One region of the Vibrio cortegadensis genome, then DNA from elsewhere that is predicted to be linked to it. Evidence: predicted binding sites of a transcription regulator. Region 1 holds the regulator's gene; each other region holds the start of a gene.
The links. Region 1 encodes PurR, which represses purine synthesis genes. Its sites were predicted from a motif close to TNANGNAAACGTTTNCNTNA; they were not measured.
Positions count from the first base shown of each region.

Region 1 (3,288 bases):
AACAAGTTTATGGAAACAATATGACAAATGTTTTATCGACTTACAAAGATAAGACAGGGAAGCGAGGAGAAATATTTCATATAAATCAAAGAATATAAAAAAACCGCAGCAGAAACGCGGCGGTTTTTTTGATGTGTCGACTAGTTTAGGTCGCTGATTAACTCATTTCGCCTTTCTTGCGGAACGACTGACCAATGAGTGCCATTTATTGCGCCCTCAAGAGCCCATAACAGCTCAACGCTGACAGATGATGAGTGAGTTTGTCTAATTGCTTGGAAAGCGGTTAGAGAGCCTTTGCTGTGCAATTCTTCAACTGTTGCGATACCCGCTTTTTTAAGCATGCGCTCGGTAGCAAGTCTAAGATTAGGTAAATCTTTTAATCGATTTGGCTTAGCCGATGATTGCTGGCTTTTTTCTTGCTGTGCGAATTCTAATGAAGCAACTGCAGTTTTTAAGATTTGCTCAGGTGTATCCCAGCAATTTTCAGGCAAAGCAAAATACTTAGTAACAACGGGGAAACCACGCTTTTTGTAAATGTATGGCTGATAACCTTGTTCTTGGAATTGCTTAGTTGAATCTTTATCAGCACGAATATGTAGTTGATCATTAACTACTAGTGCGAACATTGTGTCATTGGCAAAAATACCAAATCCACCAAACATTGAGCGGGACTTGATAGCGCCAAGTTGCTCAAATAACTTCATAGAGTCTTTTAATACTGGTTTATCCATGCTGTATAGTCTCGGTGTAAAGGATTACGCCACCAAATTTCAGGTCCGAGATAATAGCTAAGTGATGCAAATGTACTGTCAACGAAACGTTAAACTTTGTTTGCATACTTGCCATCGGTAACCCCGCTACCTACCAAATGGTTTAGGCCGGAGGCTTTGCGTCCTATTTTTTCAAATAGTTTGCCCTGTGCGTGACACTCATAGCATATAGGAAAATATTGAATAGGTATCACATTTTAGGTTTTAAAATGAGACATTGGTCCAATAATTCATGAGCTTGATGTGGGTTGAGTTGCAGTTTAGGTGTTGTGAATGCGCACTGATTAATACGCATTCATTTGAGTATTTTAATTAAATAAGTTTTTTTACCGTATCCCGAACTACGATTTCAGGGTGCATTTCAAAGATGCGTTTATCGTGCTCTTTGTCTTTGATTCGTTCCAATAAAATCTCAAATGCAGTTTTACCAACACGTCTTTTTGGTTGGTGGACTGTAGTTAGTGGTGGAGAGAAATATTCTGCTAATTCAATGTTGTCGTAACCAATAACAGAGATGTCGTCAGGGATTCTAATCCCTTTCTGCTGCAAGCGGCTCATCAATCCTAAAGCCATTGTGTCATTGAAACAGAAGACAGCCGTTGGGCGATTTTCCATATTCACAATTTTATCAGCAGCAAGTACTGCAGTATCACATTCAAAATTGCCTTCGATGATCCAATCTTCATTCACATCAATATCGGCACCCTTGAGAGCTCGTCGATAGCCTAAAATTCGCTCTTTACATGCAACCTTATCGAAATGACCACTTAAGCATGCAATATCGGTATGACCGTTATCAAGCAAGTACTTAGTCGCAAGGTAAGCGCCTTCTTCAGAATTATCGATGATCTTATCGGCTTGCGAACTTTCAGGGCCCCAGTCCATGATCACTTTAGGGATATCAGAGTGACGATCTAACATCTCTTTTAGCTCTTCAGTTAAATCTGAACACATGACTAACATGCCATCAACACGCTTTTCGGCAAGCATGCGGATATAATCACGCTGCTTTTCGTAAATTCCACCAGTATTACAAAGAATCAGCGTGTAGCCCTGTCGATAACAGTAACTCTCAACGCCATCAATTACTTCTGAAAAGAATAAATTGGTAGATTGAGTCACGAGCATACCAATGGTGCGTGTGGTATTACATTTTAAACTTCTCGCAACGGCACTTGGAGCATAGTTTAATTCGTCTACCGCTTTCATTACCTTTTCTTGAGTCGTTTCAGCAACAAATCGAGTTTTGTTGATGACGTGAGAAACGGTAGTTGTGGATACGCCTGCTAAGCGTGCGACATCTTTTATTGTAGCCATGGTGTTATCCTGTCGAGGTGCTACTTAATACAGTGGTTAACTCATATAATAGTCAACCAAGTAGCGTAAATACTATCTCTTAATAGCAATTGCCGATTCACGTTACTTCACATCGTGAATCATCGAGAGATAGCAAGGTATTAAGAAACACAAAAACCGCCTTATATCAGCGGTTTGCATTTGTAATCATATTTTATCGTTTGCGGTCACAATTTTAGACCGCAAACGCTTCACTGGCAATGGATATTGGACCAGTTTAGTGGGTGTTGTCACATTTAATTATAAGAGGGTCAATACAAAACTACCAAGTGAAGTGAACCTAGTCTCACTTGATAGTTTAAAATGTGATAAATAACCACGAATTACCGATGGGAATTATAAATTTGAGAGGTTATTCGCCTGTTAGGTATTGGCAATCTAATTGGCAGAAGGCGACTAATACTTGAGCTACGCTTGCATAAAAACCAAACTCATCATATTGATCGCATTTAGCACTAAACTGTGGGATCCAAGAAAGGATATGAGTTTGAATGAAAGATTCTTGCTCAATTAATGCATCATCAAGGTGTTTCTCTTGCTCAAGCTCATTTGAACGAATAATTAAATTACCTAAAAAGTCGAGTTCAATGGCAATGTGGTCTGCTGGTTCATTCAATGATTCACTCACTGCAATGCCGTGCTTTGACATTAATGCTGCCATCTCTTGAGCCGGAACATCATTCAATAAACCTTGCTTTCCAATGTACATAGAAGCGTATGGAAGAGCGGCGTTCTTATCTGATTTTAAAAATAGATCACAATAGTCAGCGGAAAGCTCTAATTGAGCGTCTTCACGGTTTTGTAAGCGATTAAGGGCGTCAACTAACTTGTCTATTGAAGGTTTAAGTGTTTCGTTTTCACCTAAGCCAGTCAGAAAAGTGCGAATCTCTTGAGAGTTATAGCTGTCTAACTCTTGTTGAGTTAACTCTTTTGCGAAAAGGCTAGATAGCCACCAGTAAATCTCTGCACGCTTTTCATTGAATGCTTTTGTTTCGATCATCGTTATTGCTCCGAGTATTATTCTCACTATAGTCTAACCAATAAAAATGAATAACAGTAACTACATTAAATAAGAAAAGTGACTGAATATGACTAAATATTAACGCGTGAGCTATGCTTGTCTTGAATCAAGAAAAAATGATCTTTCCTGATTTTAAACCAT
Region 1 is NZ_AP025472.1:1,962,836-1,966,123, reverse strand. Features, by position in the region: gene OCV39_RS09265 (TfoX/Sxy family DNA transformation protein) at 141-731, opposite strand; cyclic di-GMP riboswitch class I at 845-926, opposite strand; gene purR (HTH-type transcriptional repressor PurR) at 1,083-2,087, opposite strand; gene torD (molecular chaperone TorD) at 2,479-3,126, opposite strand.

Region 2 (3,288 bases), 1.1 Mb from region 1:
GAATTAACACAGTGTAAATCTGGCCGACACGTTTAATCATGCCTATTTATATAATTATTAGAGACTAAGCAGGGCAATGATCACAATTTACGCTGACTAGAAACTTAGCCAAGGTTTTTGATGTGCACCTAATTTGGATTTTTTGTCTCAATGCTGATAACGATACCAATTTTGCCACCGAGAATGTTGCCACCGAGAATCCGCAGCAACATCGAATCTGCTATAACCGAAAGAATTCCCGATCACTTAAAGAGTTAAGGGTTTAAGAGCGACTGGTGGTGGAAAGCAAGATGCCTGCACTCATAAATACACCGCCTGTAAGCTTATTAAATAACTTGGCTCTCCCTTTGGCTAATATCCAGTTTGAGAACTTAGAACCAAGGTAGGCATAAAAGAGCAGCCAAGAGAGTTCCATACAAGCAAAGGTCGTCGCAAATACTGCATATTGAGCAAGCAATGAAGCGTTAGGGTCAATGAACTGTGGGAAAAGAGCGGTAAAGAATAAAATGGCTTTAGGGTTGCTGGCTCCGACAATGAAACCACTCGTAAAATGAGCGATGCGCTTCGCATTATCAGGTTGAGCCTGACCATCAATTTGATAAGACTCTTGCGTCGAGATCAACGCTTTCCAACCTAAGTAAACCAAGTAAGCCGCCCCTGTCCATTTAACAATATTGAACACCATTTCAGATGAGGCAATTAGCACCCCTAGTCCGGTAAACGACAACGTTAAAATTCCAGTAATGGCGGTTAAGCTTCCCAAGGCCGTAAAGATCGACAACTTAAAACCTGAACTCACCGCTTTGGTCATACACAGCAGTGAACTGGGCCCTGGAGAGGCAGTTAGTATCAAAACGGCAAGTAAATAGTACATCCATGTTTCTATGGTCATCATCTTCTCCTTTGATGAAAGAATCCATTCAGCCTCATGCTAATGGCGATTTACACGTTAATCATTTCGTTCTAGTACCGCTTTAAAAGAGAGATTAAATCAACAAGTAGTAAGACAACATGCCAAACATTTGAAATGAAATCAAATGCATAAAACCTTAATTTATCAGTGGTTATTTGTATGTCGAGATAAACAGAGAAGAGGAAAATCAGAGAGATAAGAGGTATTAACTGCAGAAGTAAAATAAAAGTTCATAATGCAAAAAACCGCTGCAAGCATACACTTACAGCGGTTCTTTCAATATGGTACGCCCTACAGGATTCGAACCTGTGACCACCTGCTTAGAAGGCAGGTGCTCTATCCAGCTGAGCTAAGGGCGCTTTGTGGGGTGAATTATACGAGATGACAGAGCTAAAGCAACGCTTTTATCTAACATTATGATCTGAATGACCAAAAAAAGCTCAACTGGTGCTTATGTGATGAAAAATAGAACAAAGCAAACGATTGCTTAATGGAAATAAAAAACAATTTCTGCCACAATGCGCTAAAAATTATTAACATCTCTATTTTCAAGACCATTTTCTAAGGAAAGTCATGACTGCTCAAAACATTGATGGAAAGTTAATTTCTCAAACGGTTCGCTCGGAAGTCGCCGCACGTGTAAAAGCGCGAAGAGAAGCCGGACTGCGAGCTCCCGGCCTAGCGGTAGTCTTAGTCGGTGAAGATTCAGCCTCACAAGTCTATGTTGGAAGTAAGCGTAGAGCTTGTGATGAAGTTGGCTTCGTCTCAAAATCTTATGACTTACCTGCTACGGCAAGTGAAAATGAACTGCTCGCTTTAGTTGACCAACTCAATGAAGATCCTGAAATCGATGGCATCTTAGTGCAACTGCCTCTTCCAGCAGGCATTGATACCACCCATATCTTAGAGCGTATCACTCCGGAAAAAGACGTTGATGGCTTCCACCCTTATAACGTCGGTCGCTTAGCACAACGTATTCCTAAGCTTCGTTCTTGCACGCCAAAAGGGATCATCACCCTACTTGACCGCTACAATATCGACCTGCGCGGTAAACATGCGGTTGTGGTTGGTGCATCGAACATTGTTGGCCGTCCTATGACGCTGGAACTCCTTCTAGCGGGTTGTACAACAACAACTTGCCACCGTTTCACCAAAGATCTTGAAAGCCATGTACGCCAAGCGGATGTGGTTGTGGTCGCAGTGGGTAAAGCAAACTTTATCCCTGGCGCATGGATTAAAGAAGGCGCAGTTGTGGTCGATGTGGGCATCAACCGCCAAGAGTCAGGCAAGTTAGTTGGTGATGTTGAGTACGATGTCGCGAAAGAGAAAGCCAGCTTTATCACCCCAGTTCCAGGTGGTGTTGGCCCGATGACAGTGGCGAGCTTGATTGAAAATACCATGATCGCTTGTGAGCAATATCGCCGTTAAATCTATGACTAATCGCTGCTGTCACTTGTTCTTGTTTCAAGTTCAAAGCAGCGACTGATCGATAATAGTAATGACTGCAATAACAGCGATTTAAACAAAAAAACACCGCCCATGAATAGTGAGCGGTGTTTTCGATCTAGCGGATGATTATACCAATCGTAGTAAATAACTGGTCATCCTAGCTTGTTAAAATACTCGATAACGGCGTTAGAAATTTTGATTGTAGAATAACTACTTATCGAAAATTTCTGCCTTGTTCTCAAGCATTTTTCCTGCGCTTTTTATGACCACCTACTTACTGTGATTGGTATTATTACGCTTTGACTAATGAAACTTGATTCTATCGGCCAAATGGCTAACCGCTAATGCAAAGTAATACGAGCGGTTCCACTTCATCAATACATTGTAGTTGTTGTAAATAAGATAAGCTCGCCCGTCGACATCATCAGGTAAGATCAGCCAAGCATTCAGCGGCTTGTCCAACTTAGGAAGAGGCTTACCGTTATAACGAGTCACACCTAACGCTTGCCACTCTTCCAGCGTTTTGGCCTTCTCTGCATCACGACCTTGTAGCTCGGTAGAGATGGAGTGAGGCACTCGTACTTGCCTTCCCCACGTATAAGTATCATCCCAACCCGATTGGCTTAAATAGCTGGCAGCAGAGGCGAAAACATCCGCTTCGCTACTCCAAATATCTTTTTTGCCATCACCATTACCATCAGCAGCATAAGCTAAAAATGAAGATGGCATAAACTGAGGTTGGCCCATCGCGCCTGCCCATGAACCTTTCAAATTTTCCGGCTCAATATGACCTTCATTTAGAATGGTTAATGCTGCCATGGTCTCTTTACGGAAAAAGGCTTCACGACGCCCCTCATAAGCAAGAGTCGATAATGCATCGATGACGTTATAATTACCGGTGAATTTCCCAAAGTTACTTTCAACGC
Region 2 is NZ_AP025472.1:876,828-880,115, reverse strand. Features, by position in the region: gene OCV39_RS04140 (LysE family translocator) at 263-892, opposite strand; tRNA gene OCV39_RS04135 (tRNA-Arg) at 1,196-1,272, opposite strand; gene folD (bifunctional methylenetetrahydrofolate dehydrogenase/methenyltetrahydrofolate cyclohydrolase FolD) at 1,487-2,341, shown strand; gene OCV39_RS04125 (lytic murein transglycosylase) at 2,666-3,288, opposite strand, start outside.
Region 2: the regulator PurR is predicted to act here: its motif matches at 1,385-1,404, upstream of folD (bifunctional methylenetetrahydrofolate dehydrogenase/methenyltetrahydrofolate cyclohydrolase FolD).

Region 3 (3,288 bases), on a different replicon from region 1:
CAATATCTTGCCGTCAAACAGGTGACATTACCCCTGATATGATCGCGCAAATTGATAAAAGTAAATCCGGCGAAGTTGTCTTCAAAAAATCGAAAAGTATCTTTTTCAAATCGATGAAAGTAAGACGTATCTATGATGCTGATAACCAAACTTTACTTTACTTGTCTTATACAACGAAAGAAACAGACGGTAGTTTCAAACACAGCCTTTCGACTGTCCCACTTTGGGGAACGAAGGCTTATACTGAACCAACTGTGGCTTCAAATGTTCAATAGCTTGTTTTTATGATCTCTCTTGCGGTTGGTTGTAAGATAACCAACCGCATCTATATGTAATAAAAATGAAAGTACTTTTGCCCTTTTGTGATATGATCCAGAAAATTTTCTAAGCCCCCTTTATTCATCATGAAGTTTCCCGGTCAGCGTAAATCTAAGCATTATTTCCCAACACACACTCGTGATCCACTTGTCAATCAGATGAAACAAGCTCCAAAATTGTATCGCCCGATTATTGTTGGTGTTGGTCAAACCATTGTCGATATTGAAGCTCGTGTAGATGATGAGTTCCTTGCTAAGTACGAATTGAGTAAAGGACATTCTTTGGTCTTAGAAGAGAGCAAAGCGGATGCTTTATACGATGAGCTCGTTGAACGCGGTCTTATTACACATCAGTACCCTGGTGATACAATTGGTAATACACTGCACAACTACTCAGTACTCGCAGATAGCAAGTCCGTTCTACTTGGGGTTATGTCGCGTAATATCGAAGTCGGTTCTTTTGCCTACCGTTATCTTTGCCGCACATCGTCACGCATGAACCTCAATAATCTTCAAACCGTTGAAGGTTCAATTGGTCGTTGCTATACATTGATCTCTCAAGATGGCGAACGAACATTCGCAATCAATGAAGGTGAAATGAATCAACTTCGCCCAGATAGTATTCCTGAAGATGTATTCGAAAAAGCATCTGCATTGGTTGTATCTTCATACCTAATGCGTGGTAAGCCTGAAGACCCAATGCCACAAGCTGTTGCTCGTGCTATTGAACTCGCGAAAAGCCAGAATGTACCTGTTGTTCTAACTCTTGGAACTAAATGGGTTATTGAAGGTAACGCAGAGTGGTGGCAAGAGTACATCAAAGAAAACATTTCAATCATTGCGATGAATGAAGAAGAAGGTGAAGCCCTCACTGGTGAGAAAGATCCTCTTCTTGCAGCAGACAAAGCTCTTGATTGGGTTGATTTGGTTCTTTGTACTTCTGGCCCTGTAGGGCTTTATATGGCTGGCTATATTGAGGATTCAGTTAAGCGCGAAACCGAACTTGCTTTGCTGCCGGGTAATATACCTGAGTTCAATAAATATGAATTCAGCCGTGCTATGCGTAAACAAGAATGTCAGACGCCAGTAAAAGTTTACTCGCATATCGGCCCATATTTAGGTGGCCCGCTTGAAATCAAAAATACCAATGGTGCGGGTGATGCTGCGCTGTCTGCTCTTCTTCATGATATGGCGGCAAATAGCCATCACTGCATGAACGTTCCTAATTCATCAAAGCATGATCAGCCTTACCTGACCTACTCTTCGCTCTCTCAAATTTGTAAATACGCAAACCGCGTAAGCTATGAAGTGTTAACACAACACTCACCTCGCTTAGCTCGTGCATTACCAGAGCGTGAAGATAGCTTGGAAGAGGTTTACTGGGACAGGTAATACTGATTCAAATCAAACTTCTTTTATCTATGTAAATGAAGGCCACATAACGTGGCCTTTATTATTGTTACACGAAAAATATATGGTACAACCATCTCATATTGATCTAAGGCAGAAAGTCTATTGTTTTATTTCTGATAGTGTAGAACTCTAGAATTTTCTCTTTACATAATACAATATAGCCGTATCATGCCGACGCAAACGATTACGCAACTTGAGTAAGTGAGAATAAGGGGCATTTATGCTATCTGATATTGATATCTGTCGAGCAACAAAATTAGCGAACATTGAAGCGATCGCCACTAAAGCGGGGCTTCTCCAGTCTGAATTCCAATCTCATGGCCCTTACAAAGCAAAAGTCTCATTACAAACCATCAAACGATTAGAAGACAATCCTAATGGCAAATTAGTCTTAGTCACTGCGATAACGCCAACCCCTCTTGGCGAAGGTAAAACAGTCACGACGATCGGCTTGTCTCAGGGCTTAGCCCAAATTGGAAAATCTGTTATGGCCTGCATTCGTCAGCCATCTATGGGACCAGTTTTTGGCGTTAAAGGCGGTGCCGCTGGCGGTGGATTATCTCAAGTAGCACCGATGGAAGAGTTAAATTTACACCTCACTGGTGATATTCATTCTGTAACCGCGGCCCACAACCTTGCAGCTGCAGCAATCGATGCTCGTATTTACCATGAACAACGTGAAGGCTACCAAGCATTTGAACAACGTTCAGGACTGAAAGCATTAAAGATTGATTCGAATAATGTCTGCTGGAAGCGTGTTGTCGACCATAATGATCGTGCTTTACGTATAATTACCGTTGGTCAGAATGAACCTGGAAAAACGATTAACGGCTATCAACGCGAAGATGGATTCGACATTTCGGCCGCATCTGAACTCATGGCTATCTTAGCTCTTGCTGCGGATTTGAAAGATCTACGCCATCGTATTGGTAATATTGTTATGGCGTATGATTTAGAGGGCTTACCTATTACCGCTGAAGATTTGCAAGTCGCGGGAGCAATGGCAGTAACAATGCGGGATGCCATCGAGCCAACACTGATGCAAACACTCGAAGGCGTACCAACGCTAATCCATTCAGGGCCATTTGCGAATATTGCTCACGGTAACTCTTCTATTATTGCTGATAATATCGCTCTAAAACTCGCCGATTACACTGTTACAGAAGGCGGATTCGGTTCTGACATGGGATTTGAAAAAGCGTGTAATATCAAAGCACTAACATCAAAAATCTCTCCTGATTGTGCAGTCATCGTCGCAACATTACGTGGCTTGAAAGCGAATTCGGGTCTTTACGATCTCCGCCCTGGCGCGGCACTTCCTGAATCGTTATTTCGCCCTGACCAAAATGCACTAGAAGCAGGATTTGAAAACCTAAAATGGCATATTAACAACGTCAATCGTTATGGTATTCCTGCTGTCGTCGCCATTAACCGCTTCCCTCAAGACTCTGACGAAGAACTAAATGTTTTGAAAGAGATGATTGAGTCATTAGATGGGCAAGTTTCTGTCGCGATCAGTGAAGCATTTGAGAAAGGCGGAAATGGTGCAATTGAACTC
Region 3 is NZ_AP025473.1:1,329,613-1,332,900, forward strand. Features, by position in the region: gene OCV39_RS19935 (CreA family protein) at 1-275, shown strand, start outside; gene OCV39_RS19940 (inosine/guanosine kinase) at 405-1,709, shown strand; gene OCV39_RS19945 (formate--tetrahydrofolate ligase) at 1,951-3,288, shown strand, end outside.
Region 3: the regulator PurR is predicted to act here: its motif matches at 1,903-1,922, upstream of OCV39_RS19945 (formate--tetrahydrofolate ligase).